DNA from 4 places in the Fusibacter sp. JL298sf-3 genome. Region 1 is predicted to be linked to each of the others. Evidence: riboswitches for the same ligand, from Rfam matches in the RefSeq annotation. Region 1 holds a riboswitch; each other region holds the start of a gene.
What was found. A riboswitch is a leader RNA that binds a small molecule or an ion and turns the genes downstream of it on or off. The one in region 1 is predicted to bind cobalamin.
Positions count from the first base shown of each region.

Region 2: linked by a shared signal. The riboswitch ahead of ACR6HW_RS16000 (cobyric acid synthase) and the one ahead of ACR6HW_RS03030 (ABC transporter substrate-binding protein) in region 1 are both predicted to bind cobalamin.
Region 3: linked by a shared signal. The riboswitch ahead of ACR6HW_RS14655 (DUF4430 domain-containing protein) and the one ahead of ACR6HW_RS03030 (ABC transporter substrate-binding protein) in region 1 are both predicted to bind cobalamin.
Region 4: linked by a shared signal. The riboswitch ahead of sucC (ADP-forming succinate--CoA ligase subunit beta) and the one ahead of ACR6HW_RS03030 (ABC transporter substrate-binding protein) in region 1 are both predicted to bind cobalamin.

Region 1 covers NZ_CM132608.1:622,229-630,017, reverse strand. Annotated here, with positions in the region: gene ACR6HW_RS03055 (ABC transporter ATP-binding protein) at 1-375, shown strand, start outside; gene ACR6HW_RS03050 (nucleotide-binding protein) at 381-1,133, shown strand; gene ACR6HW_RS03045 (nitrogenase component 1) at 1,126-2,331, shown strand; gene ACR6HW_RS03040 (nitrogenase component 1) at 2,334-3,458, shown strand; gene ACR6HW_RS03035 (diguanylate cyclase domain-containing protein) at 3,698-4,843, shown strand; cobalamin riboswitch at 4,878-5,071, shown strand; gene ACR6HW_RS03030 (ABC transporter substrate-binding protein) at 5,244-6,467, shown strand; gene ACR6HW_RS03025 (FecCD family ABC transporter permease) at 6,552-7,580, shown strand; gene ACR6HW_RS03020 (ABC transporter ATP-binding protein) at 7,581-7,789, shown strand, end outside.
Region 2 covers NZ_CM132608.1:3,348,995-3,356,783, forward strand. Annotated here, with positions in the region: rRNA gene ACR6HW_RS15925 (23S ribosomal RNA) at 1-1,328, shown strand, start outside; rRNA gene rrf (5S ribosomal RNA) at 1,476-1,592, shown strand; tRNA gene ACR6HW_RS15935 (tRNA-Asn) at 1,598-1,672, shown strand; tRNA gene ACR6HW_RS15940 (tRNA-Glu) at 1,674-1,748, shown strand; tRNA gene ACR6HW_RS15945 (tRNA-Val) at 1,777-1,852, shown strand; tRNA gene ACR6HW_RS15950 (tRNA-Gly) at 1,860-1,934, shown strand; tRNA gene ACR6HW_RS15955 (tRNA-Gly) at 1,939-2,012, shown strand; tRNA gene ACR6HW_RS15960 (tRNA-Lys) at 2,022-2,097, shown strand; tRNA gene ACR6HW_RS15965 (tRNA-Cys) at 2,103-2,177, shown strand; tRNA gene ACR6HW_RS15970 (tRNA-Arg) at 2,184-2,260, shown strand; tRNA gene ACR6HW_RS15975 (tRNA-Val) at 2,277-2,352, shown strand; tRNA gene ACR6HW_RS15980 (tRNA-Leu) at 2,361-2,444, shown strand; tRNA gene ACR6HW_RS15985 (tRNA-Gly) at 2,452-2,526, shown strand; gene ACR6HW_RS15990 (phosphotransferase) at 2,625-3,587, shown strand; gene ACR6HW_RS15995 (peroxiredoxin) at 3,602-4,048, shown strand; cobalamin riboswitch at 4,106-4,283, shown strand; gene ACR6HW_RS16000 (cobyric acid synthase) at 4,451-5,950, shown strand; gene cbiB (adenosylcobinamide-phosphate synthase CbiB) at 5,947-6,912, shown strand; gene ACR6HW_RS16010 (pyridoxal phosphate-dependent aminotransferase) at 6,890-7,789, shown strand, end outside.
Region 3 covers NZ_CM132608.1:3,064,571-3,072,359, forward strand. Annotated here, with positions in the region: gene ACR6HW_RS14640 (YitT family protein) at 30-869, opposite strand; gene ACR6HW_RS14645 (UbiA family prenyltransferase) at 1,006-1,971, shown strand; gene ACR6HW_RS14650 (methyl-accepting chemotaxis protein) at 2,025-4,022, shown strand; cobalamin riboswitch at 4,058-4,222, shown strand; gene ACR6HW_RS14655 (DUF4430 domain-containing protein) at 4,453-4,854, shown strand; gene ACR6HW_RS14660 (hypothetical protein) at 4,845-5,345, shown strand; gene ACR6HW_RS14665 (class I SAM-dependent methyltransferase) at 5,369-5,971, opposite strand; gene helD (RNA polymerase recycling motor HelD) at 6,143-7,789, shown strand, end outside.
Region 4 covers NZ_CM132608.1:1,513,335-1,521,123, reverse strand. Annotated here, with positions in the region: gene ACR6HW_RS07365 (MBOAT family O-acyltransferase) at 1-808, opposite strand, end outside; gene ACR6HW_RS07360 (ArsR/SmtB family transcription factor) at 1,009-2,058, opposite strand; gene ACR6HW_RS07355 (MFS transporter) at 2,071-3,339, opposite strand; gene ACR6HW_RS07350 (methyl-accepting chemotaxis protein) at 3,588-4,370, opposite strand; gene ACR6HW_RS07345 (DegV family protein) at 4,558-5,472, shown strand; cobalamin riboswitch at 5,521-5,697, shown strand; gene sucC (ADP-forming succinate--CoA ligase subunit beta) at 5,991-7,166, shown strand; gene sucD (succinate--CoA ligase subunit alpha) at 7,147-7,789, shown strand, end outside.

The sequences.
Region 1 (7,789 bases):
CGCGTGTGGATCGCCATGGCGCTGGCGCAGCAAACCGGTGTCATTTTACTCGACGAACCGACGACGTACCTCGATATGGCGTACCAGTTGGAGGTGCTGTTGCTCTTGGAACAACTCAATCGCGACCACGGCACGACAATTGTCATGGTGCTGCACGATCTGAACTTGGCGGCGCGGTTTTCACACCACATGGTGGCCATGCGCAGTGGCGCGCTCATTGCCGCAGGAACGCCTGATGAGGTCATGACGCCAGCGGTTTTAAATTCGGTATACGACATCGAGGCCTACATCTCTCGTGACCCCGTGACACATAAAAAAATCTGTCAGACGTATTTTTTAACTTCAAACACATTAAAGAGAGAAAAAGGAGCGTAGCGTTCATGAAGAAAATTGCGATATATGGAAAGGGCGGCATTGGGAAATCTACAACGGTAAGTAATTTGTCGGCAGCGTATGCGACATTAGGCTATAAAGTCATGCAAATCGGTTGCGATCCAAAGGCGGATTCAACGCGCAACCTCACCGGCGGCCAGTCGATTCAAACAGTACTGGATACATTGAGAGAAAGCGACGATGCCACATTGGAGGACATCGTGGTAGAAGGCGATTTAGGGGTACTGTGTGTCGAGTCCGGTGGGCCATTGCCGGGAGTAGGTTGTGCTGGACGCGGTATTATTACTGCGTTTGAGACTTTGAGCAACTTAAATGCGTACGAGGTGTACAAGCCGGATATCGTCTTATACGACGTCTTGGGGGATGTCGTTTGCGGCGGCTTTTCGATGCCGATTAGAGGGGGCTATGCCGATGAGGTCTGCATCGTCACGTCTGGTGAAATGATGTCGCTTTTTGCGGCGACCAACATTGCACACGCGGTGAAATCTTTTGGAAAGCGTGGATACGCTTCACTTAAAGGCTTGATTTTAAACAAGAAAAATATTGTGGATGAAGAAGAACTGGTAGCCAAGGCAGCTGATGAAATCGAGACGTCTATTATACACGTCGTGCCGAGGGATAAGATGATTCAAGAAGCGGAACATCAGGGGAAGACCGTGGTCAGTGCATTCCCGAAGAGTGCCATGACACAGCAGTATTTAGAACTTGCACAGAAACTTTTGGGAGGCGACCATGTATAGAGCGCCTTCACTAAAAGTATTGACCGATGTACACAGCAACAAAGGGGTTAACTTTACGTCACATTACATGGAGAACGGTCACCACTGTCCCATGCATACGAGTATGGCGGTCTTACACCGTACCAAAGGGATTTCAACACTGGTTATCGGGATGCCGGAATGTTGTTATTACAGTCGGTTTATAGCCGATGGCAGTTCTGACGATTTGCATTATACTTACACGTTAGACGATAAAGAAGTGGTGTTCAGTTTTGCCAAAGGTTTAAAAGAAGCTTTGGACGAAATGGCGCAGGAAGGGGCGCAATGTATTGCACTTATCGGCACGTGTATTCCTGGAATAATTGGAGAAGATATTGCGGCAATCGGCGAAGAAGCAGAAGCTCGGTTGGGGATACGTACGCTGTATATCGACGTAGCGCACTACAAAACCAATGGCTATATGGGCGGGTTTAGAGACGGTATCGGCGCTCTGGCCTCTCTTGTGTCGCCACCATCTAATACGGGACACGCATTGGTGGCACTGCTGGGAGCCGGTACAGGTTGCGAGCTCACTGAACTGGGTGCGCACCTGTCGGCGACGCACGAGGTGCACCGCGTATCGATTGGAGCGCCTCTAGAAGCTTATCAACGCTGTGGCGACGCACGGGTTTTAATCGTTTTGGACAGTCGGTTTTCGCATTTTGCCGAGCTGTTGTCCGAACGGTTCGGAACCCCGGTGGTTCACCTGTGGACGGCGTATTTGGCACATGAGGTCGAGGCGGCTTACACGGCTATAAGTGCGGCGCTGGGGATCCCTCGTTTTGAGCCGACGCTTTCTCAGGCGCTTCCGGATTTAACGGGTTTGTCTTTTACACTTCCCTCTAAAGCTGTGGACGGTGTACAACTGGCGAAAGCTTTGGCGGAAGCCGGTGGTGATATTGCTTTTGTTCACGTGGAACACTGGCACGCCTTTGACACCTATGCCAAGGCGTATCTGCGAAAACAGAATCAATCGCCCACCATCGGTTACTTGGCGAATCGAGACAGTGTTTCTCAAAAAAAGCGTTACGCACAGACGATTGGTATCGGCAACGGTTTAACCGCTGCGGCGGTTTCTGATGCCGCTGTAGCACGGCTACACACATTAATTGGATACGAGCGGCTGACAGCACTTGGCGCGGCACTTGAGGCCGTTATTAAAGAACAAAGAGGTGAATGATAATGGGACTAAACAAACACACCCCGCCACAATCCGGACGCATGGGGATGCTTTGGACACTGGGGACGGTGGAAGGGGCACTTATACTGGAATACGGCGCCATGGGGCACATGGTGTACGGCTACAAATGGCTTGAAAAATCGGCTGCTTTGACACGTGCGCGCCTCTGTAGCACGCACATAACGGAACAGCGCATTGCCCTTGGCGACGCTTCTGCCCTCACGGATGCCCTCGGTGAGTGGCTGGTTGAAGAAAAGCCCTGTGAAGGCGTTTTCTTATTGCCTTCGGCGATACCGGAAACCACCGGGACGGATATCGGTTATGAAGCGGAAGCTATGGCGGAGACCTACGCGCCGTTAAGGGTGACCGCCCTTGAAAAAGGCGGGATGAAGCAAAGGCTTAAAGACGGCGTTGAAGAAGCGCTCTATCAGCTCGCCAAGTGGACGGAAAGCGCCGGAAAAAAAGAGCGGACGTTTAATATCATTGGCTCTCAGATTGACCACGCCAACTATTACGCCGACGTGGAAGAACTCAAACGACTGGTAACAGAAGGGTTGAGCGTGACTTGTCGCTGTGTGATGACATCTGAAATGCACCTTTGTGATTTAAAGCGCGCCGGTGATGTCGCAGTGAATTTGGTCATTCGAGAAGAGGGGCTGAAAGCGGCGAAATGGCTGGAGTCCAAGTGGGGCACCCCATATGTTTACGGCAGACCGTACGGGATACAAGGCACTTTTCAGTGGCTCAAATGCGTTGGCGAGGCCATGGGCGTCTCTGTCAATACGGCATTTATCGACAGGGAAAAGCGGGCATCTGACCATCTCTATAAGCGGTTGTCTTATTTCGACGCATCCCAGTTGAAGGTGGGTATTTCCGGTGAAGCGAGTTTTGTCGAACCGTTACGCGCATTTGTCGAAGGCGAAGTCGGCGGTGTCGTTGCGGCAGTTGAACGGGGTGAGACTTACGATATGGCGTTGTGTGAGAACACCTTTAGGGGGCGTATAACCGCTAAGACTTTTTTGCCCCTGACTCGGGATACGCACTCTGAAACCATCAACCGCTACACCCCGCCCTATGTAGGCATACGCGGTGCACATTTTTTAATAGACCAATTGGTGGGGGCGTAGCCCTCAGATTGAAAGAGAACCCTCGCGACGAATAGGCCCGCCGCGGGGGTTTTGCACGTTAAAAGATTCTAGGTGTCAGATTGCCGATTTCCGTTTGAGAGTGTTTCAAGGAAAAGCGCGCTTATAACGAAGTCGCGTCATTCTTTGTCCTAATTTGAGAGACGCTATTGACGAATGCCGCTCTGTCGTTTTTAATAAAGAGGTGGGATAATGACATTGAATTCAAAAAAGGTGGTCGGATGGTAAAACTGGATTATTTAACTTTAGGTGTGGTGATTTCTTTAGTGGGGACAATTGCCGCTGTTGTCATGTTGATTACATGGCGCATCAATAGGGAACAAAGCGGCCTGGGCATGTGGGCACTGGGAGCTATTGTCGGGGCCATTGGCTTTTTTATACTGTACTTCAAGCCCGTACTGGGAAGTTACGCGGTGTTTTTGAACAATGTGGCATCGCTGCTATCGCCTCTGCTGATTTTGGAAGGCGTTTTGCAGTACAAAGACGTGGGCAACAGGCGCAGGCGGCGTTGGTTTTTTGCCGTTGTCACCGTTGTAATTGTCTGTATCGCCTATTTTAATCGCGACAACGCAACGCGACGATTCTTAATGCACGATGCCCTTGCCATCGGTATATTTACAACGTCTATTGTGGCTTTGCTGTTCAAGACGGGCCGCGAACACCTCAAAGTCTACGCGCTCTCAATTGTTTCTTTTGCGTTTATAACGGCGGGGTTTGTCATTCGATGGGTGCTGGCTTTCAGAGGGGTATTCGAGAGGCGTGAGGGGCATCCCTACATGGGTATCGTATTTATGATGATTATCTTTTGGATTGTCGGATGGACCTATGGCCTGATTGTAGTCGTGAATTACGACGCCAAAAGGCGAATTGAAAAAATGGCGACGACAGATGCGTTAACGGGTTTAATGAATAGGACGCGGCTGTATGAACAAATTGGCGATAAGCTGTCTGAAGCAGATGCGAGGGGCGCGCAGTTAGGGGTGTTTTTGCTGGATATCAATGGCTTTAAGCAGCTGAACGATACTTTTGGACACGCCTTTGGCGACGCCGTTTTGGTTCGGATTGCCGAGGTGTTAAAGGCTTTTGTAAACGAAAGCGAGTTGGCCATACGTTTGGGAGGCGATGAGTTTTTGCTCTTTGTCGATTTGACGAAGAGGGCGACTGGTGCAGAGGCGATGGCACAAGCTGTTCGAAAGGCGGCCGAAACGCCTTATGAGCTCCAAGCGAGATGCGTACAGTTGCGCGTCAGCATCGGATCGGCGGTTTATAACGGAGGCGCTGTCGACGTCGACAAGCTCATCGCCGCGGCAGATCAATCGATGTATGTGCTTAAGACGCCAGAACGCCTTTTGTCAGAAGTGATTTAATAAAAATAATTGGGGAACGGTTGACAAAAGATAAACAAAAGCGTACAATCAGCATGAACTGAATCGTCAGTCGAAATATTGGAATCATGTGAAATCCATGAGCGGTACGGCCACTGTAAAGCAGAGTCTTTCTTCGCGCATAAATAGGCGTTCACCACTGGGAAACTGGGAAGGGGAAGATAGATGATGAAGCTGAGTCAGGATACTTATTTCGACGGTGTCGTCTCCGTGTAAGACAAATTGGCTTTGTTGATAACCGTCAATGCTTTTTTGGCATTGGCGGTTTTTGTGTGTTTACAATCGGTAGTTGTCATACCTCGCCCCTTTTGCGGAACGACCTTTTTAATGGGACTATAGAGCCAAACGCTTTATATAGATTATTTTAAAGGAGAAGATTAAGATGAAGAAACAATGGCTATTGACAGGTGTTACAGTTCTTTGCCTATTGGGCATAACGGGCTGTAGCACAGAAGTTGCAGAGAATGAAGAACTCAGTGGGCCGGTGGTAGAAAAAGACATACCGGAAGACGAGGCGGTGGAGCTGTCAGCAGGAGAAGTGATTCTGGAAGCGCCGCCGACGGTTGACGGGCTCGAATATGAAAAAAGTTTGGATCTCGAGTACGCTCAGTCGTTTACACTGGATTATTTTAAAGGGGGGTACGGCCTCGCCACTATAGGGGGGAGAGATCGATACTTGCTGGTTCCCGAAGGGCAGACGGCACCGGCGGGGCTCGATGCCGACATAGCGGTTATTCAAAAACCGCTCAAGGGCTTTTATATTGCAACAACGCCGGCGATGTCGCTCGTAAATGCTTTGGGACGCCTTGACGCAGTTTCATTTTGCGGGACAGAGGCGGACAAATGGTCCATAAAGGCCATTCGTGAAGCCGTGGCGGCTGGTTCCATACAGTACGCCGGCAAATACAAAGAGCCGGACTACGAGATGCTCGTAGCAGCGGGAACCAACCTCGCCATTCAGTCGGCAATGATTGAGAGTGTGCCGGAGGTCGTCAACAAGTTCGATGAGCTCGGGATACCGGTGCTTATTGACAGGGGCAGTGAAGAATCGCATCCACTTGGAAAAGTCGAATGGGTTAAGTTTTATGCGGCGTTGACTGATACCGACATGTCTGTGGCAAACGCACTGTTCGATGCTCAAAAAGAGGTTGTAGAGACCCTTTCTGCAGGTGAAAAAATCGATAAGTCCGTCGCCATCTTCTTTATCACTTCTAAGGGGAAACTCTATGTGCGAAACGACGACGATTATGTAACAAAGATGGTAGAACTCGCAGGGGGCACGTACATTTTTGACGCACTGGAAAACTCGGGAACCAACTCGACAACTATGGAAATGGAAGCGTTTTATGCAGCTGCAAAAGACGCCGATTACATTTTGTATATGTACAGCACAGGGGGCAAGCCGGAAATGCTTGCAGACCTCGTTGAAAAAAATGCGCTCATTGAAGATTTTGCCGCTGTAAAAAGTGGTAACGTGTGGGCGACATGTCCGGAATTCTTCCAAATCAACGACAGATTGGGCAACATGATTGGCGATTTGCATACGATGCTGACTTCTGATGAATCGACCCCGGACCGACTGGACTACGTGTTTAAGCTCAAGTAAGGTGAAAAAGTGCGGTGTTCCACCGCACTTTAACTTTTTGTACAGCAAGTGTTGATAACAGCGACGTAGAGTTAGGGGGATCGTATGAAAACAGGCACTTATACGCGGTATGCAGTGGTTGTCGGCGGTATTATGCTGTTGCTGCTGTTGGCTGTGGTTGCCAATATCAATTGGGGAAGCGTCGATTTATCCCCAGTTGAAATTCTGAGAACATTGACGATGCAACGGTCGATGATGGACGATGTGTCGTATAACATCGTGTGGAAGATTCGTCTGCCACGGGTTCTGATGGCGGCGGTTTTAGGCGGCGCCCTGTCGCTGTCGGGTTTTTTACTGCAAACTTTTTTCAGAAACCCTATTGCAGGGCCATTTGTGCTCGGCATCTCTTCCGGTGCGAAGATGATGGTGGCACTGATGATGATTGTCTGGATTCGATATTTCGGCTCAGTAGGTCTTTTTCTAATGGTGGCTGCAGCGTTTGCAGGCGCTTTGCTCGCCACGGCCTTTGTCCTTTTAATGTCGAAGAAGATTAAGCAAATTGCCATGTTGTTGGTGGCGGGGATAATGGTGGGCTATATCTGTTCTGCGGTGACGAACTTTGTGGTGGCCTTTGCAAACGAGTATCAGATTACCAATTTGTACACATGGTCTATGGGGAGTTTTTCAGGGGCTTCATGGCCTGAGCTCAAATTGGCGTCACTCATTGTGTTTGCCGTTTTCGCCGTGGTTTTCCTACTGTCGAAACCCATCGGCGCCTATCAATTGGGCGAGGCGTATGCATTGAGTATGGGGGTGGACATCAAGCGGTTTAGGGTGGTACTAGTGGTGCTGTCGAGTCTATTGTCTGCAACGGTGACGGCCTTTGCCGGGCCTATTTCTTTTGTGGGCATTGCCGTGCCCCATATGGTGAAAATGCTTCTGAAAACGACGAAGCCCCTCGTGGTAATCCCCGTGTGTTTTTTAGGTGGGGCGACGTTTACGATGATTTGCGATCTCATTGCTAGGACGGCGTTTTCGCCGACAGAGCTGAGTATCAGTACAGTTACGGCGATTTTTGGGGCACCGGTGGTAATTTCACTGATGTTAAAACGGCAACAGAGGGGAGGCGTTTAGATGTTTTACGAAGTAGCGGGATTAGCCGTCGGCTACGATGGCGAGGCGTTAATTGAAGACATTGCTTTCGATTTAAAACGCGGCGAGATTTTGACGCTTATCGGGCCTAATGGCGCGGGAAAATCGACGATTCTCAAGAGTTTGACCAAACATTTGTCACCGATAAAAGGCACTGTAACCATTGAGGGGTGTGGCGTGGAATCTCTTTC
Region 2 (7,789 bases), 1.1 Mb from region 1:
GATATCACACTGTCAAGAAAAGTTTCTATCGAGGGAGCAGGTGCCTGTACCGTAAACCGACACAGGTAGGAGAGTAGAGAATACTAAGGCGCGCGAGAAAACCATTGTTAAGGAACTCGGCAAAATGACCCCGTAACTTCGGGAGAAGGGGTGCCGGATCAGGTTAAGAGCTAGATCCGGCCGCAGAGGATAGGCCCAAGCGACTGTTTACCAAAAACACAGGTCTCTGCTAAATCGAAAGATGATGTATAGGGGCTGACGCCTGCCCGGTGCTGGAAGGTTAAGGGGAAGTGTTAGTTTAGGCGAAGCACAGAACTGAAGCCCCAGTAAACGGCGGCCGTAACTATAACGGTCCTAAGGTAGCGAAATTCCTTGTCGGGTAAGTTCCGACCCGCACGAAAGGCGTAACGATTTGGGCGCTGTCTCAACAATGGACTCGGTGAAATTGTAGTACCGGTAAAGATGCCGGTTACCCGCAGCTAGACGGAAAGACCCCGTGGAGCTTTACTGCAGCTTGGCACTGGATAATGGTATATGATGTACAGGATAGGTGGGAGACTAAGAATATAGGACGCCAGTCTTATAGGAGTCGCTGTTGGGATACCACTCTTTGTATACCGTTATTCTAACTATGGACAGTGATCCTGTTCTAGGACAATGTCAGGTGGGCAGTTTGACTGGGGCGGTCGCCTCCTAAAGAGTAACGGAGGCGCCTAAAGGTTCCCTCAGCGCGGTTGGAAATCGCGCGAAGAGTGTAAAGGCAAAAGGGAGCTTGACTGCGAGAGAGACATCTCGAGCAGGGACGAAAGTCGAGCTTAGTGATCCGGTGGCACCGCATGGAAGGGCCATCGCTCAACGGATAAAAGCTACCCCGGGGATAACAGGCTTATCTCCCCCAAGAGTCCACATCGACGGGGAGGTTTGGCACCTCGATGTCGGCTCGTCTCATCCTGGGGCTGAAGTAGGTCCCAAGGGTTGGGCTGTTCGCCCATTAAAGAGGCACGCGAGCTGGGTTCAGAACGTCGTGAGACAGTTCGGTCCCTATCTGCTGTGGGCGTAGGAAATTTGAGAGGAGCTGTCCTTAGTACGAGAGGACCGGGATGGACAAACCTCTGGTGTATCAGTTGTTCTGCCAAGAGCACTGCTGAGTAGCTAAGTTTGGAAGGGATAAGCGCTGAAGGCATCTAAGCGCGAAGCCCCCCTCAAGATGAGATTTCCCATCTTTTAATAGAGTAAGACCCCATGAAGATAATATGGTAATAGGCCTGAGGTGTAAGTGCAGCAATGCATTCAGCTGACAGGTACTAATAGGTCGAGGACTTGACCACGCTTTAGAGTTAAAGAGGATTTATCGGTTCTTATATATACAGTTTTCAGGGTACTAACCCTAAAAAAAGCAACAAAAAAGTGTTGACAGCACTAAAGTGATTATGATATAATATAATTCGCTGGTGAGAGAAACACGAGCACAACAATTCGGTGACGAAGGCGGAGGGGCAACACCTGTTCCCATACCGAACACAGAAGTAAAGTCCTCCAGCGTCGATGGTACTTGGCGGGCAGCTGCCTGGGAGAGTAGAACGTTGCTGATTTGTATTCCAAGGTAGCTCAACGGTGGAGCACTCGGCTGTTAACCGATAGGCTGTGGGTTCGAATCCCACCCTTGGAGCCATGGCCCCTTGGTCAAGCGGTTAAGACACCGCCCTTTCACGGCGGTAACAGGGGTTCGATTCCCCTAGGGGTCACCAATTATTTTGTGAGCATCAGCTCACATCCGGGAGTATAGCTCAGCTGGGAGAGCATCTGCCTTACAAGCAGGAGGTCATAGGTTCGATCCCTATTACTCCCACCAAAATTATGCGGAAGTGGCTCAGTGGTAGAGCATCGCCTTGCCAAGGCGAGGGTCGCGAGTTCGAATCTCGTCTTCCGCTCCAATGCGCGGGTGTAGCTCAATGGTAGAGCTCCGGCCTTCCAAGCCGGCCATGAGAGTTCGATTCTCTTCACCCGCTCCAGCGCACAATGGTCCATTAGCTCAGTCGGTAGAGCACCTGACTTTTAATCAGGGTGTCCCGCGTTCGAGTCGCGGATGGATCACCAAGCACGGCGGCGTGGCCAAGTGGTAAGGCACAGGTCTGCAAAACCTCTATTCACCAGTTCGAATCTGGTCGCCGCCTCCAATACGTGCACCCTTAGCTCAATCGGATAGAGTGTCTGACTACGAATCAGAAGGTTAGGGGTTCGACTCCCTTAGGGTGCACCATTTTTTATTTTTCAGCGGGAGTATAGCTCAGCTGGGAGAGCATCTGCCTTACAAGCAGGAGGTCATAGGTTCGATCCCTATTACTCCCACCAACAAAATAGCGGGTATGGCGGAATTGGCAGACGCGCTAGACTTAGGATCTAGTGACTGGTTCGTGGGGGTTCAAGTCCCTCTACCCGCACCAAAATTACGCGGAAGTGGCTCAGTGGTAGAGCATCGCCTTGCCAAGGCGAGGGTCGCGAGTTCGAATCTCGTCTTCCGCTCCAGTAAACACACATGAAAATGTGTGTTTTTTTTATTTACACCTAGACGCCCTTTAAAGAGATAAGCTATAATGAAGAAAACGGTGGGGAAGGAGGACATCATGAATTACGATTTTGCATTTGTAATTGACGACATCTTCACCAAGCGCAATTTTGGTTCTGTAAAGGCAATATTGCCATGTGGCAATCACGATTTAAAGCGGAACATGGTCTATAAGGTACATACGTCAGGCGGTCAGTATGTGATTAAGTTTTTCTATAAGCCAGGCAAGTGTATGCGAGAACTCAATGCACTTTCATACTATCAGCCTCCGGAGTTAAGTATTTTGGCCAATGGCGTGACAGCCGATCATACCGAATGGATTATATACAACCATATAGAAGGGGAACTCCTCGACCGAAAGCTTAAACAGCTGAAGGACGACGAGATGAAGTGTATTTTTAATGGGATTGGCTATGAGATGGGACGCCTGCATCAAGCGCACGCGTTCGATTACTTCGGAGATTGGGACTCGGCCAAGAAAAGTCCGATTAAAGCGTATGTTCCCTTTATGAAAATGGAGGTTGAACGCATCGTTACCAATATAAATGCGCAGACATTACCTGGAATCGAGATACTGAGAGACAGTATACGCGTCTTAAAATCGGAAATGAAGCATATAGAGCCTATTGGCCATGGCCGTTTGTGTCATCGTGATTTGGACGGGCGGAACATATTAATTGACCAAAGAAATGGTGTATATGTTTTTAAAACATTTTTAGATTTTGAAAAATGTGTCGTCGATAATTGTTATAATGATGTTATAGGTCTTTTTAGAAAATATTTTTTAGATTATCCTTATTTGTTAAAACCTTTTTTTAATGGGTATAAAGAGACCGGTATGTTAACATCAGATTTTTATAAGTCCTTTCGGTTTTTGCTTTACAAAAATGGCTTGCACATTTGCAGCTGGACGTATTCGTACTCGAAAAGCTATTACCATGAAGGCCTTGATTTTCTTAAGAAGTTGCTTGAAAAAGATCGAACAGGCAGCGTATACGGTGAGTTAGATGAAATCTATTAAGGAGGGTTATTGCCATGATGTATGAAGGCGCGCTAAAGTGTACAAACGATGCGGTTGATTCGTTTGAGGCATTGAGAAATCAGAAATTTATTCTTTACGCGTATCCAAAGGACAACACGTCGGGGTGTACGTTTGAAGCGTTGGCATTTGCAGAGCACTATGATGCTTTTAAGGCGTTGGGTTATGAAGTCATCGGTGTCAGCAAAGATACTTTAGGCACCCATAAGAATTTTATTAAAAAGCACAATCTCCCATTTTCTTTAATCAGCGATGTGGAACGCGAGCTCTTAGCGCACTTTGACTTGGTAGTCGAAAAGAAAATGTATGGTAAACCGGTGAAAGGGACTCAACGCTCTACATTTGTGTTTCACGAGGGCCTCGAACTCGTAAAAGCCTTTAGAGAAGTGGACCCCAAGACACATGTTCCCGAAGTGCTGGCTTTTGTTCAAAATTTGGGGTAGTGTGTCGCCCTCTTTTAGACCTATTGACAAGAGCGTGTGAAATGTCTATAATAAAAAAGAATTGAATACGATTAAGGTGCTTAGCAAAGCTAAGAGGGAAATAGGTTAAAGTCCTATGCAGCCCCCGCTACTGTAAATAGTGATGAAATTCTAGAACCACTGAGCGCAAGCTTGGGAAGGGTGAAGAGTAAGATGAGCTATGAGCCAGGAAACCTGCCTTAATTGAAATCAGCAACTTCGGTGGGAAGTCTTGTGAACATGCTTATGAGCAATCATATTCAGGCACATGTCTTTTGGCATGTGCTTTTTTAGTTCACTTTATTAGGAAGTCATAGAGCGGTGATGCTGCTCAAAAGGCTCAAGTGAGTTGCGTGGTGAGAGAAAGAGTGGTATAGGGGAAATATGTCTAAAAAAATTATGTTTCAAGGTACGGGGTCATCTGTCGGTAAGAGCATCTTAGTGACAGCCGTTTGCAGAATACTAAACAATCGAGGACAGAAGGTTGCACCGTTTAAATCTCAAAATATGGCGCTTAACTCTTTTGTGACAAAAGAGGGGCTCGAAATGGGACGCGCTCAAGTCGTCCAAGCGGAAGCCGCCCGCATTGAACCCGATGTCCGAATGAACCCAATTTTGTTAAAGCCCACTAGCGATGTGGGCAGCCAAGTTATTTTACACGGTAGAGTGAAGGACAATATGCGTGCAAGTGCTTATTTTTCTATAAAAAATGAGTTGGCGCCTGAAGTTGTCAAGGCGTTTAAGTCTTTGGAAGAATCGTATGAAACCATTGTTATTGAAGGTGCCGGCTCGCCTGCGGAAATTAATCTCCGCTCGAGAGACATTGTCAATATGGGACTTGCCGAAATGGTAGACACCGATGTCATCCTCGTCGGCGACGTCGATAGAGGGGGCGTGTTCGCCGCCCTTTACGGGACGTATGCCTTGCTAAGTGACTCTGAGCAAAAACGTGTTAAGGGCTTTGTTATCAACAAGTTCAGAGGCGATGTCTCTCTGCTTATGCCGGGGGTTGAAATGCTTGAAGAGAAAATCGGCATCCCGTGTCTAGGGGTCATTCCCTATATACAAAATATCAACATCGACGATGAAGACAGCGTCGCGTCGAGACTCACCGATAGACAGTACGAAGGGGTTAAAATCGGCGTCGTCAGATTGCCTTACATGTCTAACTTTTCGGATTTTAACTGTTTCGATTTCCACCAAGACGTATCGCTAAACTACGTGACGGCAACAGACGATTTGCTCGACTACGATTTACTCGTTATTCCCGGGAGCAAGAACACACTTGTGGATATGAAGCATTTGGTTGACTCCGGTATGGCGCAGGCCATTTACAGAGCGCATCGCAAGAAGATACCGATTATCGGCATTTGTGGTGGCTATCAAATACTTGGGAAAAAGCTACACGACCCCTTTGCTGTGGAATCTGGCTTAAAGACGATTAACGGCCTTGGTTTGCTCGATGTCGAGACGACGATGTACGAGGAGAAGAGAACGGTACAGTCTACGACAACACTCACTAATGATTTCCTCGGGATGGGGCTTGTAGAGGCCTCTGTGAAGGGCTATGAAATTCATATGGGCAAAACAAAGGCGCTCTCTGAAGAAGCGGTTCCGTTTCTTTTAAATGCAGAAGGCGAAGTCGATGGGCATGTCGATGCAGAAGGCATGGTTGTGGGCACTTATCTCCACGGTATCTTTGACAACGATGCCTTTAGGAACGCTTTAATTAAGAAATTACGAGGCAGCGGTGCAGCCGACGAGTCACTGAGCTTTGAAGAAATGAAAGTTCAAGCTTATGACAGACTCGTCGAGATTGTACAACCTCATTTAGATATGCAGAAGCTGGATAGCATTCTGAACGAATCGAGACAGACGCCATGATACAAATTTTGTTTGGCATCGGTTTGGATTCATTAATAGGTGATCCTCCTAATTGGCCGCATCCAGTTAGGTTTATCGGTTGGGCTATAAAGCAACTTGAAAAAGTTGTCCGCAGAGGTTTTAAAAATCTTTACGTGGGCGGTTTTTTCCTTTTGGTGCTGACGTGGGGCGTGACACTTGCGCCCCTTGTCGCACTAAAAGCTATAGCCCCTCCCTTTTTTTATTTTATCGTACAGCTGTATTTGGCATACAGTCTGCTGGCAACCAAGTGTTTAGCAGACGAAGGCATGAAAGTGCAACGCGTGTTACAATCAGGTGATTTGGCTGCTTCTAGAAAAGCCCTTTCATGGCTTGTAGGGCGGGATACCACATCGCTGACAGAAAGTGAAGTCACTGCAGGTGCTGTTGAAACGGTAGCGGAAAATACAATTGACGGCACATTGGCGCCGCTTTTTTATATGGTGGTTGGGGCCGTTTTCGGGGACCCGATACTCCCGCTCATCCTCTACAAAGCAACCAATACGTTAGATTCTATGGTGGGGTATATTCAACCACCTTATAAAGAAATTGGGTACTGCTCCGCAAAGATGGACGACCTGCTCAACTATGTGCCGGCGCGGCTGGGGGCTGTTTTGATGCTCTTTTCAGGTGCCCTATGTGGCCTTGACTTTAGAAATGGCTTAAAGGTACTCGTGAGAGACAGGCGCAATCACAAGAGTCCTAATTGCGGGTATCCCGAGGCGGCAATTGCCGGACTTTTAAACATAAGGCTCGGGGGGACACACACGTATTTTGGGCAGGTTCTCGTCAAGCCGACTTTAGGCGACGACAACAGGCCTATTGAACCAATGGATATTACACGAGCTGTTCGCGTGCTTAGAATCAGTCAATGGGTTATTGCGGCAGGCTTGCTGGTGGCAATGGGGTTAGGAGGCTTCTATGAATTTTCACGGTGGTATTGAGACACGAGACGGACTGGTGGACTTTAGTGTCAACATTCCGCCTCTTCAATTGCCCAAAAGCTATGAAGAGATGTTGATGGGCTGTGTACAGACGCTTCATCTCTATCCGGATATCGACGGAGGACGCGCCAAACAAAAACTTGCAGAGGTTATGGGACTGACGCCTGAACACTACATTATCGGCAACGGTGCAACGGAGTTGATTTATTTGTTGGGCAGAACCTTTTCAGATAAAAGAGTCTTAATTGTCGAGCCGACATTTACAGAATACCGACGGGCTTTTGAGCCGTTTCAAACTGAAATTGTCCGTTTTGAAACCCACGTGTCAGATGGGTTTGAAATCGACGATGAGGCACTTGTCGACGCAATCAATCGATTTCAAATAGATCTGGTGGTGCTGTGCAACCCCAATAATCCGACGGGGATTTTTACTGACGCCGAGAGATTTGAAGGCATTTTACAGCGTGTGGACAACCCCGAATTGATTTGGGTTGTCGACGAAAGTTTTTTGGACTTCGTTACCTTGGAGAAGGCCACACGGTATCAAAGCGCACTCTTGAAACTTGCTGAAGCGCACAATGTGTTCTCGTTGAGGTCGTTGACCAAAACGTACAGTGTTCCGGGGTTGCGTATTGCCTACGGCGTAGGGAATGCTGCACTTGTGGAAAAGTTGAACCGCTATAAGGAGCCGTGGAGCATCAACACATTTGCTTTAAAGAGTCTTACGTATTTTTTAGAAGACGCCACACACCTCAAACGGGTTGCCATGTGGCTTGAGTCAGAAAAAGCCTTTTTAACGGCAGGGCTCTTGGCGCTACCTGAGATTAAGGTATACGAAGGGGCGGCCAATTTCGTACTCATCCACTACGCAGGTGAT
Region 3 (7,789 bases), 1.4 Mb from region 1:
AATTCAGGTGATTAATTTTTTTTAATGTTCTAGCTGAAAAAGCCTTCGCCGAGGACTTCCCGCACGTTAGAGACCATCACAAATGCCTTAGGGTCAAGGGCTCTGACGTGGGTTTTCAATCGGACGAACTCTTTTTTACCCATCACCGACGTGATGATTTCTTTGTCGCTCATGGTGTAGGCGCCTTTAGCCGTGTAGATGGTGGCGCCTCTTTCGAGACTTTCCACAATATACTTTTGAATGGCAACGGACTCGCTCGAGATAATGGACACATTGACTTTTAGATTGAAGCCCTCTATGGCCGCATCGATGATAAAGCCGTTCATAATAATGCCGAGAAGTGCGTAAACAGCCAGCTCTATGCCGAAACTGAAAGCGGCGAGTGTGACGACGACGAAGTCCGCCATGAGCAGTGAGCGGCCGATATCGATGTTGAGGTATTTGTTCAACACCTTTGCTATAATATCGGTACCACCTGTCGAGGCGTTTTGATTAAAGACGATGCCGAGGCCCAACCCAGATACGAGGATGCCGGCGATTAAGTTGACGAGTAAGTCGTCGACAATCGGACCGTCTAGAGTGACGAAAGCGTCGAAAACGTATACCAGCCCTGTCAATAGGGCAGCAGCGTAGATGGTTTTCGCGCCGAAAGCCTTGCCGATGGTTAAAAAGCCGATGCCGAAGAGCACGACGTTGAGGATAAGCAGAGCGTTCCCAATGGAAATTGCGGGAACGAGCTTATGCGTAACAAGGGCGAGACCTGTGATACCCCCAGTTGCGAGGTTCGCCGGAATAAAGAAGAGACAGATGCCGGTAGCGACCAGCAGTGCCCCAAGTGAAATCAGCAAGTACGATCGTATATTCTTCATGAAACACCTCCAATGATGCAATCTGATATTATTATACGTTTCCGAACATAAGGCGTCAATTGATGTTACAAGCTTTTTAATATATGGTATACTGTATAATCGATGTGTCGATAGAATAATAAGAAGGTGAAAAAAGATGATTAAGAAATTTTTAAAATTTGTAGAAATTCAGACAAAAGTCGCAAGTGTCCTGCCGTTTTTGATGGGGACGTTGATGGCGGCTTATTCCGGTGTTGAGCTCGATGCGATTAACGCGCTGTTGATGCTGACGGCCCTGTTGCTCGTGGATATGGGCACCACAGGTCTCAACCACTATATGGACTATCAAAAAGCGGAACTTAAAGAAGGGTATCATTACGAAGTGCACAACCCCATGGGGGCAGGTGAACTGTCGGTCAAAAATGCGCAATTGGTCCTATATGCACTCTTTGGTCTAGCCGTTATAATAGGACTTGTTTTATTTGTTCGAACGGATTATATTGTACTTTTATTAGGTGCGGCTTCCTTTGGCGTCGGGATGCTGTATTCGCTTGGACCGTTGCCCATATCGAGAACCATTTTAGGCGAGGTGTTTAGCGGCAGCTTTATGGGGGGCATCATTCCGTTTTTAGCGTTTTATATCCACAGTTACAGCAAGCAACCTATTCGCGTACACTTGCAAGGCGGCTGGTTGACTGTTGCCTTAGCGCATCAGGTGCTCTTGCCTATCGCGTGGCTTTGCGTGCCGTTTGTTCTGCTGATTGCCAACATCATGTTGGCCAACAACATCTGCGACAGAGAAGAAGACATCGTTAACAAACGCCATACACTACCGGTGGCCATCGGCCGTCAGGCTGCAGTAAAACTTTATATTGGCAATGTCATAGCGGCTTACGCCGTGGTTTTAATCGGAGTATTGTGTGGGGTTCTTCCGACGGTACTGCTCGGCGTTTTTGTTTTGACGCCGATTGTCTACAGGCAGACCGAGCGCTTTGTAAAAGCACCTGTAAAGGGAAAAACCTTTGTTTTGGCGGTTAAAAATTTCGTTATGACAGCAACAGTTGTAAATATACTACTTTTTGTAGGGGTACTGGTGAATGAATGGATCGAACTCGGGGTATAAAAGCGAATATTACGATTTTTTAATGAGGCGCTTTTATAGCGAGGAGGGTTTGTATGAATGAGATTAAAGTTAAGAGAAGTATTAGAAAACTGGTCATTTCAATTTTTGTAGCAGTTATTCTAATCGTACAAATTTTAGTGGGGGGGCTCACTTATTGGCGGGTATCCGGTATTATTAAGAGCGACCAATTAAAAGCCACACAGGATGTGGGCGATCAGATAGCCATGTCTATGGAAAGCTATTTGTCGGGCTATCAGGGCATTGTCGAAGCGCTTTCTAAACAGGCGTTGCTGGCGGATCCGGCGATAAACGAACGCGCTATTTTAGAAGTCCTCGACAGTTATGCGTCGAGCAACGACGGCATTTTCTCCATCTATATGGGAACGACAGCCGGCAAGATGTTGGTGAAACCGGACGACGACCTCGGAAGCGACTACGATCCGCGGACGCGCGACTGGTACACACTGGCCAAAGACAGCGGTAAATTTGTCTGGACAGACGCTTATTTCGACGACACGGTAAACGCCATGATGATTACAGCGTGTGCACCGGTGTACAACGCACAGGGAAAATTCGCAGGCGTTATCGCCGCTGATTTATTGCTCGACACTCTAAACGATCAGACCAAAGATTTGAGAATCGGCGAAAAAGGTTATCCGATTACCGTGGATGCCAACAACATTATTATGACCCATGTAAACCCGTCAAAAATCGGCGAAGAGATGGATTCTGAAGTCATTAAAGCCGCTTTGGTTGAAGGCCGCATGGAGACCTTAGACTACACCAATACAGAAGATGGTGAAAAGCACAAAAAACTGGCTTCGTTCTCACCGATTGAAAGCGTGGGCTGGACTGTTGTTTCAAGCTTCTATTACGACGAAATTCAAGCGGATTTAAACACCATTATTACAAACATCGCCTTGGCGTCATTGCTCGGCTTTGTCATTGCCGTGATACTGGTCTTCTTGTTTACAAAGAGCTTTAACGATAACATCAAGCGACTTGTCGAAGCGATGAAAACCGCTCGTACCGGAGACCTCAGTGTTCATTCGGATATTCAATCCAAAGACGAGATCGGCGTGTTGAGCAAGTTCTTTGATGAAACCATCTCAGACCTTGGGAAGTTGGTAAACAATGTTCAGCAAGTGTCCGGACAATTGACGACGTCGTCGCAAAGCCTTGCAGCTACAAGTGAAGAAGTAAGTGCTTCTGCAGACGAAGTGGCGAAGACTGTTGAAGACATCGCCAAAGGGGCACAAGATCAAGCACAAGATGCCGAGCAGAGTACTTTGGTGGCGCGTGCACTCTCAGAGAAGTTCGTCAGACTCAACGAGTTCACAGACGAGATGCTGCTTTCTGCTAAGAGCACAACAGAGGCGTATGAAGGCGGTCTTAAATCCGTCGGCGACCTCAGCGATAAGAACAGAGAATCGATGGACGCCAACAAGGCCATTGAAACTGTTATTTTACAACTTAACGATCGCACACAGGAAATCGGCGGTATTTTGGATTCCATTTCGGCGATTTCAGTTCAAACCAACCTCTTGGCACTTAACGCCTCTATTGAAGCGGCGCGCGCCGGAGAGCACGGCAGAGGCTTTGCAGTTGTCGCTGAGGAAATCAGAAAGCTGGCTGAAGAGTCTGCCAATGCAGCAGAGCAGGTTAAAGAAATCGTCCTCAACATCCAACAAGACGGTGCTGAGTCGGTGAGCAGTATGACGACGCTCAAGACGATCTCAGAAAATCAAAACAGCGCGGTGAACGACGTTATCGGCGCCTTTGAAACCATTAAGTCGGCGTTCCAAAAAATCACGCGCAACATCGATGAAATCGGTCAGTCTGTATCGGAAGTTAACGAAGACAAGGAGCGCATCGTCAGCAGTATTGAGAACATCTCAGCTGTTTCAGAAGAAACGGCTGCCGCTTCAGAAGAGGTAACCGCTTCTATGGATCAGCAGACCTTTGCCGTGGAGGAAGTGGCGAAGTCCGCACAAGACCTCAACCAAATTTCTGTCCACCTCAATGAAGAAATCAGCAAGTTCAAAATCTAGTTGCAATTGGCTTTTAAATTCATTATAATGAGTAAGAACAACAGAACGTCAACAGGTGTCGCAAGACTTAATAGGGAATCGCTTAGCGAGCTGTCCCAGCAACCGTATGGCCGACGAACGCCACATACCACTGCGCAAGCGGGAAGGGTGGTCAGAGGATGAAGCCTAGCCGGTAGACCTGCCGTTGATGAACGATAGAAGTCTCCTGGGAAGTGGGATGGAAATGAAGCTGATACAGCCCGTTTTCCCTTTGGAGAACGGGCTTTTTACGCGTGAGAAGGCGCTCTTGAGACAAAGCGATTTTTAGAAAGGTTGCCGAGTAAAGCTCGGTGGTGAGAATCGACTTAAAACCTCGAGACGACGTCGGATGTTGTTGAAAAAAAAACAGACGTTCTCAGTGCGAGAGCGGATAATTACTAAGGAGGCTATAATGAAAAACAAACTGGTCATTGCACTGGTTGTGGTATTGGTTGCAGTAGGCGCACTTTTTGCCTACAATCAATTCTTCGGTGCAGAAACACAAGAGGGCTCAAAAGCCGTTACAGTTGAAGTGGTTATCCCGTCGGAAAACATCGATGAAAAAATGACACTTCACACCGATGCAGAATACTTATACGATTTGCTCGAAGAGAAGAAAGAAACACTCGGGACTGTATTTGACGAACAAGATTTTGGACCGATGCTCATCGGTATGAAAGGGTATGTGGCAACGCAAGAAAAGAAAGAGTTTTACCACATTTCCATCAATGGAGAACCCGCTATGGTCGGCGTAAAAGACATTCCGGTACTCGACGGCGACGTCTATCGGTTTGAGATTCAAAATTGGGAATAAAAACGAGAGATTTAACCCTCATAGCCATTTTATCCGCGGCGCTAACCGCGGGTAAGATGGCCTTATTTAGCATTCCAAACGTGGAAATTGTCACGTTTTTGCTCATTGTGTACACCGTTGTTTTTGGCAAGACGCGGACACTGCTTGCAGCGTTTGTGTTTGTAACCACCGAGGTGTTGTTGTGGGGGTTTGGGACTTGGATAATCGGCTATTACTTTATATGGCCGTTGCTGATTGTGATGGCGAGTTTGTTGTCGAGGGTTACGCGAAATGAATACGCCTATGCAGGGCTCTCGGCAGTATTTGGTTTCACATTTGGCTTGATGTTTGCTATCTTTGAGTCGTTTTTTTACGGCGCCGCCTACGGCTTTACGTATTGGATCAGCGGCTTGCCGTTTGATATCGTACACGGCGTGTCAAATTTTCTCATTGCGCTGTTTTTATTTAAACCCGTTGTGAGAACTGTTGAAAAAGTAAAACCGCATATGTAAAGAAAAACTCTAAACGCGTTGGTTTAGAGTTTTTTGCATTCTGCGAGCATTAAAAAATACCGTTTTTCAGGTAAAGGCTGTTCAATGGTGTCGCCAACTTGATGGTACATAGTCACCTGGTCGAAAATTTCGAGGCGCTCTAAAAATTCGGCCTCAGTGTATTGGTGAACGTGGTAGGGACAAGTGCACGGCTGGCCGACGCCTCTGCCAAATGGCGTCGAAATAAACAGCGTACCGCCGGGAACCAAGAGGTCGTAGAGCGTCTGAAGAAACTGCCTGTCGCCGTGAAAGTGCTCGATGGTTTCAAAGCTGATGATGACGTCAAAAGTGCCGAGCTTTGACGGCAGTGTTTTGTCCAGTGCGTCCCCTACGAGAAATTGGCGGTTTTCTCCCCCGTAGTGTTCAGTTGCGTAAGCGACAGTTGCCGCGTCGATGTCGACGCCGACGTAGCCGGTTACTTGGAGGTTGTGGATGTGGTCTGCGCCGTAGCCTGAGCCGCAGGCGATGTCTAAGACACGGCCCTTACAGTGAGACTTGACGAAGTCGTAGCGCGCTTGATGCTCAATGAGCATGCCGTTGGTCGGGCGCATATTTTTAGGGTACACCCGTTCCTCAAAACGTTTCATAATAGGTCCTTTCGTTACATAGTGATTAAGATTATATCAAAAAAGGCGCTTTCTTTAAATGCCCAATTGAAACCAAGGCGTTAAATGTGGTAAAATAATTTTCCACGAATTTCACCAGTGTCGACTTAAACGCGCGGAAATCCAAGCGATTTCCCTATGAGAAAAGAGGCAATGATGACTGAACGAAAACACCCAGAATTCGAGTCAGAGGAAGCGCGGCTCTCCTTTACAAGAGACTATATGCGCATGACCATTCACGCCACTGAGCAGTACAAAGCGCTCTACGGGCGGAACGTCAAAGAGGCCATGGCCGATCTCGATGTCCTGGACGGTTCGCAAAGCTACATCAGCATTATGTTAAACACGCGTTATATGGAGATGGCGGAAAAAAACTATTTGAGTTTGACGCGTTCCTATGACAAACCTTATTTTGCACGGATTGATTTTAGGGCAGACGGCAGTGACAAAATCGAACAAATGTACATCGGCAAGACGTCGTTGATGAAAGAAGACGACGATTTGCCGATTATTGTCGATTGGCGCGCGCCGATTGCCAGTGTTTATTACGAGGGTCGACTCGGTGAAACCACTTACGATTCGCAAGGGGAAACGTATGGCGGCGAACTCCTGCTCAAGCGCCAATACGAGATTGAAAAAGGCGTGCTCAAGCGGTATATGGACATCGACATCGCCACCAACGACGCTTTGCTGCAGGCATCACTGAATGCAGGTGCCGACAACCGGTTAAAAGATATTGCCACGACGATACAGGCGGAGCAGAACCGAGTGATACGGGCAGATATGCGCAAGCCCCTGATTGTACAAGGCGTCGCCGGCAGCGGCAAGACCACTATAGCCCTTCATAGAATCGCTTACTTTATCTACACGTATCAGGACATTATACGGCCTGAAGCGTTCATGATTATGGCACCCAATCACCTGTTCCTCAACTACATTTCCCAAGTGTTGCCGGAGCTCGGTGTGGAGAAAGTCGTCCAGACGACTTTTGAAGCTTTTTTTAGAGGGTGCACGGGCCTTCGAATGAAAATCGAGCCGCCGATGAAAAAACTGACGACTTACTTTGAGCGCGGATACGATACGGCGCTGTCGGTTTCAAAGTACAAGGGGAAATTGGCGTACAAAGTCCATGTGGAAGCGTACTTCAAAGCTTGCGAAGCGGCGTTTTTACCGACGGTGCCCTTTGTCTACGAGGGGCATGTGCTCATGTCTGCCGGAGAAATGAGAAAGCTCTTACGTGAGGATTTGGGACACCTGCCGCTATACAGGCGATTGAAGACACTGGAAAAAACATTGAAAATAAGAACGCAACAACAGTTTGAACGGCTGAGAAAACGCGCCGTAACACACTATGACGGCACCATTGAACACCTGCTCAGAACACTGCCACCTGACGAACAGCGACGGGAAAAAGTTGTGGCGTTAATGGACGAAAAGGCATCGCGGCTCCAAAAGTTGGACGCCGATGTAAAAACGCTGGTCAAAGTGTATATGCAGGCCTTTGAAAAAATCAAGTTGTTCGACCACTACAGGGCATTTGCCACTTTTCTTCAATCGACGCCCTCGGCGCCGGAAGCCGTGGGGGCACATCTTGAAGCACAGCTGAAAGCACGTCAACTGGAAAAAGAAGATATGGCGGCACTGATACTGCTCAAAGCCCTATTTTTCGGCGTAGACGGCGCCAGTGACATCAAGACGATTGTCATCGACGAAGCACAGGATTTCAGCCCCTTTGAAGTGGCCGTTATCCAAAACGTCTGTAAGACAGAGATGCTGACACTGCTCGGCGATGTGTCACAG
Region 4 (7,789 bases), 890 kb from region 1:
AAATATGCCAGCGTCGCCAAAAATCGCTGATGGATTTTGAAATATAAGGGTAGTTGAAGTTTTCCTTAAAAGTAAAGCCTAACATGCGGCCGATGCCAATGGCCATATCGGAATACCCTGAAAAATCGAAGTAAATTTGGAGACCAAAGGCCAATAGACCGAGCCACGCACCAAGTGTCGTCAAGTTTGAAAAGCCGCTGACTAAAAATTTTTCGACAATTTCACCGGCGGTATTGGCAATGAGAACTTTTTTAAACAGACCGATGCAGAACCGGTTGATGCCATAGCTGATGTTGGCGACGTGAATGTTGCGATGGTCGATTTCTTCGGCGATGTCTTTGTACCGCACGATAGGCCCCGCTACAAGTTGTGGGAACATCGAGACGTAGAGTAGGAGTTTCGCCACTGATTTTTGAGCCGGTACTTCACCACGATAGACGTCTATGGTGTACGACAACGTCTGAAAGGTGTAAAAAGAAATACCTATAGGAAGCGCGAAGTTCGGTTCAGTGAACGCCGTGCCTAAGAGTGCGTTGAGATTGCTCACAAAAAAACCGGCGTACTTAAACGTGCCCAGTAGGCCAAGATTGATAGCGAGTGAGGATACCAGTGCCAATCGACTTTGCCATTGCCCACGGTGGGCTTCAATGACCCTGCCGTGGAGGTAGTCGGTAATGCTGCTGATGAGCAAGAGCGATATCCAAAGGGGTTCGCCCCAAGCGTAAAAAAATAAAGACGCCGCAATGAGCACCGCATTTTTAACGCTGAGTGAACGCGCCAAGTAGTAAAGAGCCAAAGTAATTGGCAAAAAAAGATATAAGAATGTCAGACTGGAAAAAACCAATTTTGCCACCTCTTTTGTTGTATTAGGCCATTGCCCAGAGTGTTTGTAAACCACTAACAGTATACCATATGCTGAAATATCGTGATAAAACAATTTGGTGACATTTTCAAAAGACCGAAAGACATAAAAAAAGTGCCCCAGTGTGTAGGGCGCTTTTTTGACAGTTAGGACAATAGGTTCAAGTCCTTTTTTAGATTTTCAAAGATATACTCCAGCCATTCGGCGTTAACGGTCTGCGTATATTTCCCTTCGACGAGTTCGATTTTGATGAGTTTTGCCGTGACGAGAGAGTTGAGGTGGTAGGAGATGGTCGCCGACGAGACCCCGAGCTTCTTGGCGATGTCTTTTGTGGCGTGCATCCCATTGGCCACACTTCTTAAGACTTCGTATCGGGTCTTGTCACCGAGATTTTTAAAAGCGGCGACGCGTTCAATTAAAGCGTCGGCTTCAGCCTCTTTTATTCTCTTTAGAACGGACTCGGTCTCAATGCCCCAGAGGACGTAAGGGGCACCGGTTTTAGTTGAGAGCTCAACGGTGTGAATGTTGACAAAGCTGAAAAGAAAGTGTGTACACGGAATAATATCCACCGTAATAAGCCCGCCGGTGATGTCTTTTAGAACAGCGCCGTCTGTTTCATTGAGACGCGCCATAAGCGCTGTGCTATACGCCTTGATTTTAGACTCGTAATAGGCGTAGCGTCTATCAAAAATAGGCTTTAGAGTTTTGAGCAGCTCGAGCCAACCGTCCAGAGTCGCTTTTGGCTGCCTTATAAATTGCATAAAGAGCCACTTCTCGTCGTCTTCAATGGTCAGACTGTCAATGAGGCCCAAGACGTCGTCCGTTTCGTCTAAGGATTCAGACGCTTCAGAAGCTGAAAGCTTCATGTAGGCGACCAAATGGTCGCGTACAGCATCTTCAGAAAGCTGTGACAACGTTTCCAGATAGCTGTCAACACAGTCAAAGTCGCGTGCGGGAACGGCAAATTTTATAATGCGGTAAAAACTGGTGTTTTTAAGGTAGTATTTTTTAATGAGGCTTTTATAAGGCTTCAACTCTTCCTCAATGCTTTTGAAAAAATCATAGGTGCTTTTTTCTACAAAGGCATCGTACGTGTGATCGTTTTCTTCGGCTTCTCTCTCGGTGATAAACGCACAGTTTGGAAATGTTATAAAATCGATGATTTTACTTTCAATAAGCGATGTTGTAAAAGTCATAAGATACCCTTTCTAAACCGAGGTCGGCAGTATTTTTTCGGGTTCGTCGTGAACAAACGGTTTATAATAGAATACCACACCTGCCAGAACGATGAAAGCGGTTATTAAAATAACGGTGCTCGGCGCTAAGGTGTCTAGGGCAAAACCGAAAAGAAGCTGACCAAGTGGCATTGAAAGTAATAGAGCTAGATTCATAAAACTGCTGGCTCTGCTCATATGCGTCAGCGGTATCAGCGTTTGAAAAAGCGTACTTAGAGCGATGTTGTTCACCGACGAAAGCATACCTGTAATAAAGGCGATGGCAAATACGATGACGAGGGGCACCGTCGAGGTTTGAAACTGGGTGAGAAACCCTTTTGAAGTGGCAAAAGCGAGACCGAACACCAGTAGATCGAGAACCGCAAAAGTCATAATGGTCAGGCGTCCCACTTTTACCTTCTTGGCGACGCCGCCGAGGAGGAGAGGCCCTAAGAACATTGAAGTGGCGAGGAGCGTCGAAACAAGACCGTATGCCGCTTCTGAAATGTCGAGCACTTCAATGAGGATATAGATGAGGCCGACACTGAACAGAGCTGATATTGAAAAATTGAGGATGATGCCCAGCCCGATGATGCGGCGGAGCATCGGCTGTGTTTTAACGAGGGCGGCGCCTTCAAGAAAATCCCGTTTGAACACTTTAAAGTCGACTTTTTCAGGGGCGCTGTTGGTTTTGGGGATGTCGATGGTCATTTCGCAAATTGCCGATACGAGAAAACTCACCGCGTTGACAATTAAAAGTACGCGGAGGCCCAAAAATCCGTAGAGTGTCGCCGCAAGCAAAGGGGCAGCGATGTTTGAAAAGCTGGCAATAGCGGTGCGCACTCGATTGATATCGAAGAGCGCTTCTTTAGGCACCATACTGGGAACCACAGCCGACATCGATGCGGAGAAGAACACTTCCGTGATTTCGAGCAAAATAACAAGCAAGTAGATGCTTTTAAGCGAAAGACTGCCATTTATACTGAAGTAGATGGCGTACACTGCAATAATAACGGCATTGAGCAAATCGAGGCGGACAATGCTTTTTTTTCGATCAATCCAATCGCCGATGACACCGGCAATAGGGGCTAAGAAAATACGCGGTAGAATGGCTATGGCCAAAAGCGATGCAAAGAGCCCTGCGGACCCTGTAATGGCCAGAACGTATAGCGACAATGCAAACTGCTGCATGTTGCTACCGAATTGTGAAGTGACGCTGCCGAACATTAAGCGGCGTATGTTTTTATCTTTTAGACAGTTCATTTTACCCACCTTTCTTTTTTGACAACGGTTTGTTATTTAATTTTAGAAGGGTTTTATCAAAAAGTCAATCTAAACATTAGATAATCATCTAATAAAATGATAATTTCAAATAAATCCATCTCAACTGGACGCTTAACGTCATTTGATGACGACTTCTCGCACGGAACAGCAGAAGAAGCCCTTGGATTCGGCACTTGTTGTCAAAAAAAAACCTCTTTCGGTGGTTACCGAAAGAGGCGGAAGAACTGTTACAGCTCATTGAGTTGGTTTGCTATTTTTCGTGTACGGTCGGTGATAACCGCTTGATCGTTTGCAATTTCATTAAGTCGGGTAACTTCACCGGATATTTTTTCATTTTCAGAGTTAAGTGCACTGAGCAGTTCTCCGATTTGATTGGCAAAGTGGCTGGTGCTGTCCGACATCTTTTGAACTTCTGTGGCGACGACTGAAAACCCGCGACCGTGTTCGCCGGCACGTGCGGCTTCAATGTTGGCGTTGAGCCCTAAAATTTTAATTTGCTGGGTAAGCTTGTTGACCGCTTTAATCATTTCATCAGACTGTGCAATAAAGCGTTTGGATTCATCAGAGGACGCAATGAGCGCTTGATTAATGACCCCCAATCGGTCGGTGACTCTAATAATTTCGTTCATCTCTTCGTGCAAAGCTGCACTTGTTCTGTGAATTTCCTCAATTTGATAATTCAGGCGCTCAGTTGTCGCAGTTTGTTTGTCGACAATGTGCATCATCAGTTTTGCAACATCCGATCCGACGATTTGCGCTTTGCCTTCATAAAGCGCTGTAAGTTGGTCGTATACAGATTTGATGCCTGTCGCCTCGATAATTACTTCCGCTCTGCTGTCAATCCCCGTCATGTCGTCGGTGCAATTAAGCCCATATGACTTCGCTAGAGCAATTCCCTCAGAGTGTAGATTTTTATCGACCACTGTGACAATGGACACGCCGTCGACGGTATGGAACAAATCCATAATTTTTTTGCCGCCGGTTCCCGCGCCTACAATTGCAATGTTCATAAGCCAATCTCCTTATATCTGTCTTTTGTTGACGCCTCTATTATAACATAACCGTTGTGTAAATAACGGCGTTATACGAGAACTTAAAATTATTATTTCTTTGAAAAAATCTGCTGAAAAGGGGGTGTCTAAAGATAGGTTTTCTGATAAAATGAATGAATCTTAAAAAAAAGAAATGGGAGGACAAATGTTTAAGCTAATAGCAGATTCGACGTGTGATTTATCCGATGCGTTTTTAAAAAAGTACGAGGTGGATCTCGTGCCCCTGTCGGTGATTATTGAAGGGCGCACCTATGCAGACCGCGTAGACATAGACGCCGATACTTTTTTCTCTAGGATTGCGGAGTACAAGACGCATCCGACGACTGCTATGCCGGCGCCGGCAAAGTTTTTAGAACGCTTTGAAGCAGCACATAAAGCGGGCTTCAAAGCCATCTTGTGTATCTGTATGTCTCGAAAGACCAGCGGTTCGTACCAATCGGCGACTATTGCACAGACGTATTTTGAGGAGATGTATGGTGACGCCTGCAAAATTCACGTCCTCGACAGCACCTGCATGAGCCACGGCAGTGGCTACCTCGTCTTAAAGAGCGGTCGCATGCGCGAGGCAGGAGAAACTTTTGAGGCCGTTGTCGACTACCTCGAAGCACATAAGCGTCAGGTCAAGCACTTTTTATCAGTGGACGACTTAGACAACCTCGTGAGAAGTGGGCGGTTGCGCTACGGCAGCGCACTAATTGGCAAGATTATTAAAGTAAAGCCCATTATGACAATGAAACAAGGTGAAGGGGCGATTGTCAGCAAGGAGCGCGGCAGAAAGCGCGTTCTCCAGCACTACATCAACGCGTTTAAAGAGCGACTTGACGAGAGCGAAAGCGATTTTGTCATCGTCGGTTACACGTCGGACAAACTCTATGCGGAGAACCTCGTGCACCTTATAGAAGATGAAACCGATTACAAAGGGGAGATTCTGGTGATGCAAATGGGCGTCTCTGTTGGGGTACACGTCGGTCTCGGTGGCCTGTCGTTTTACTTTATGGAGAAAGGGCATTTACACGATGGTCTTTTGCGCAATAAGTTAACCCATCGCGTCACAAGCTAGCAGTTGACAAAAGAGGTGCCAGAGTGTTATGCTGAATCTGTTCTAAAACAAATTGAATAGACTGTTGGTGCAATGCGAATTGCTTAATAGGGAAGCCGGTGTAAGTCCGGCGCGGTCCCGCCACTGTAAGAGAAGAGAGGCTTTTGTTAACCACTGCTGTACGCGGGAAGGGAAAAGCATCGACGACGCTCGAGTCAGGAGACCTGCCAATGGAAAAAACGCTGTTGGACTCACGAGGATGAGTGGTGTTAGAAGTGTGCACAAGACGCCTACACCCCAAACACCGTTTGGGGTGTTTTTTATAACAACAAGGGTTGGGCCGCATGGCGCCGGTCTGCGAAAACGATTTTAGGGTGATGCCTAAAGTAGTGTTGTATGGCAAAATTTGAGCTGATGTGTTTGGGTCGGCCAAAATCGTTTTAGGCAAAGCCCGAAACGCAAACCGTCTTTTGAACTTCACACCTTTCTCTGAGAGATGACAAGCGCGTAGCTTGTTTTTTTTATGCGAGGAGGGCACTATGGATTTACTGGAATACCAAGCAAAAGAACTGTTAAAGGGCTATGGCCTGCAATTTGAAAAAGGGGTTGTCGTCACAAAACCGGAAGAGGTGTCGAGGGCACTTGAGCATTTTCACGGTGATTTGGTTGCTGTTAAGGCGCAAATTCGCGCAGGAGGTAGAGGAAAAGCAGGAGGCATTAAGCTTCTGCGCGATCCTTTGGAAATCGAAACGTTCGCAAAGGCACTTTTGGGAACGCGTTTGGCAACCCACCAGACAGCTGATGCCGGCGCGTACGTGGGCGCTTTGTATTTGGAAAAAGCTTGCACAATCGAACGAGAATTTTATTTGAGCTTTATGTTGGATAGGGCTTCTAAAAGTATCGCTCTGGTCTTTTCAGGGCGTGGCGGCGTAGAAGTCGAAAGCGTGTCTGAAAACGATCGACATCGCTGTGAAATCGACACCCATTTGGGGATTCAGAGTTACCACGTCCAAGCGGTGCTCAACGCCTTTCAGCTGTCAGACGCGTATCGATTTAAAGTGACTAAACTGCTCACCGCTTTGCTCGATGCCTTTTTAAGCCACGATGCAACTCTGCTGGAAATCAATCCTTTGGTATTGACCAAAGAGGGTAACCTACGCGTTCTCGATGTAAAACTTTCTATAGATGACAACGCGCGATATAGGCAAAATACCTACGTCACTCCAGACGTCCATCACGATTCCAGTGAACGTGAAGCAGAGGCGCTGGGCGTATCGTATGTGAAACTCGGAGGCAATATCGGCTGTCTCGTCAACGGCGCCGGGCTGGCGATGGCGACGATGGATACGCTGGAACTCGCCGGCGGTCGCACGGCCAATTTTTTAGATGTCGGCGGCAGCGCCACCAGTGAAATGGTCAAGGCTTCAATTGCGTTAATCCTCAAAGACCCTTCTGTGGAAGGCTTGTTTGTCAATATATTTGGTGGGATTATGCAGTGCGATACCATTGCATCGGCATTGGTTGAAGCGCAGGAAGAAATGGCAATCGGGATTCCCATAGTCGTTCGACTGGAAGGGCGCAACAAGGCTGAGGGGATGGAACTGCTGAGCCGTTCTTCTAAAGCCGTTTATCCGGCGGCGACACTAGACGCCGGTGTCGATTGCATTGTGGACTTGGTCAAGCGAGGAGGGCATCATGAGCGTATTTGTCAATAGGATGGATAAAATTATCGTACAGGGAATTACCGGACGCGCGGCACAGCTGCACACAAAGGCCATGCTCGACTACGGGACGAACATCGCAGGGGGCGTGACCCCTGGAAAAGGCGGTCGAGAAGTGCACGGTGTGCCTGTTTTCAACTTGGTTTCAGAAGCGGTTAAAAAGACCGGTGCCAATACGTCTATTATCTTTGTCCCCCCTGCCTTTGTAAAAGAGGCGATTTTAGAAGCTGTTGACGGTGGCATTCGCCAAATTGTTTGCATTACAGAGCACGTGCCGGTTCACGATGTGCTCGTCGCGGAAAAATACGCGCGCAGCAAAGGCGTGCGGTTAATCGGCCCCAACTGTCCGGGGATTATTGTGCCGGAAGAACAATTGATAGGCATTATGCCCGGTGCGATCCACAGACGCGGGAACATCGGCATCGTTTCGCGTTCAGGGACTTTAACCTATGAAGCGGTTGCTGTTCTCACTGAAAATGGCTTTGGGCAGTCGACTGTTGTGGGCATTGGCGGCGATCCGATTAAAGGGGTGGACTTTGTTGAGGTTTTAGAGGCCTTTGAAAAAGATCTGCACACAGACGCCGTTATACTGATTGGTGAAATTGGCGGCGAGAGCG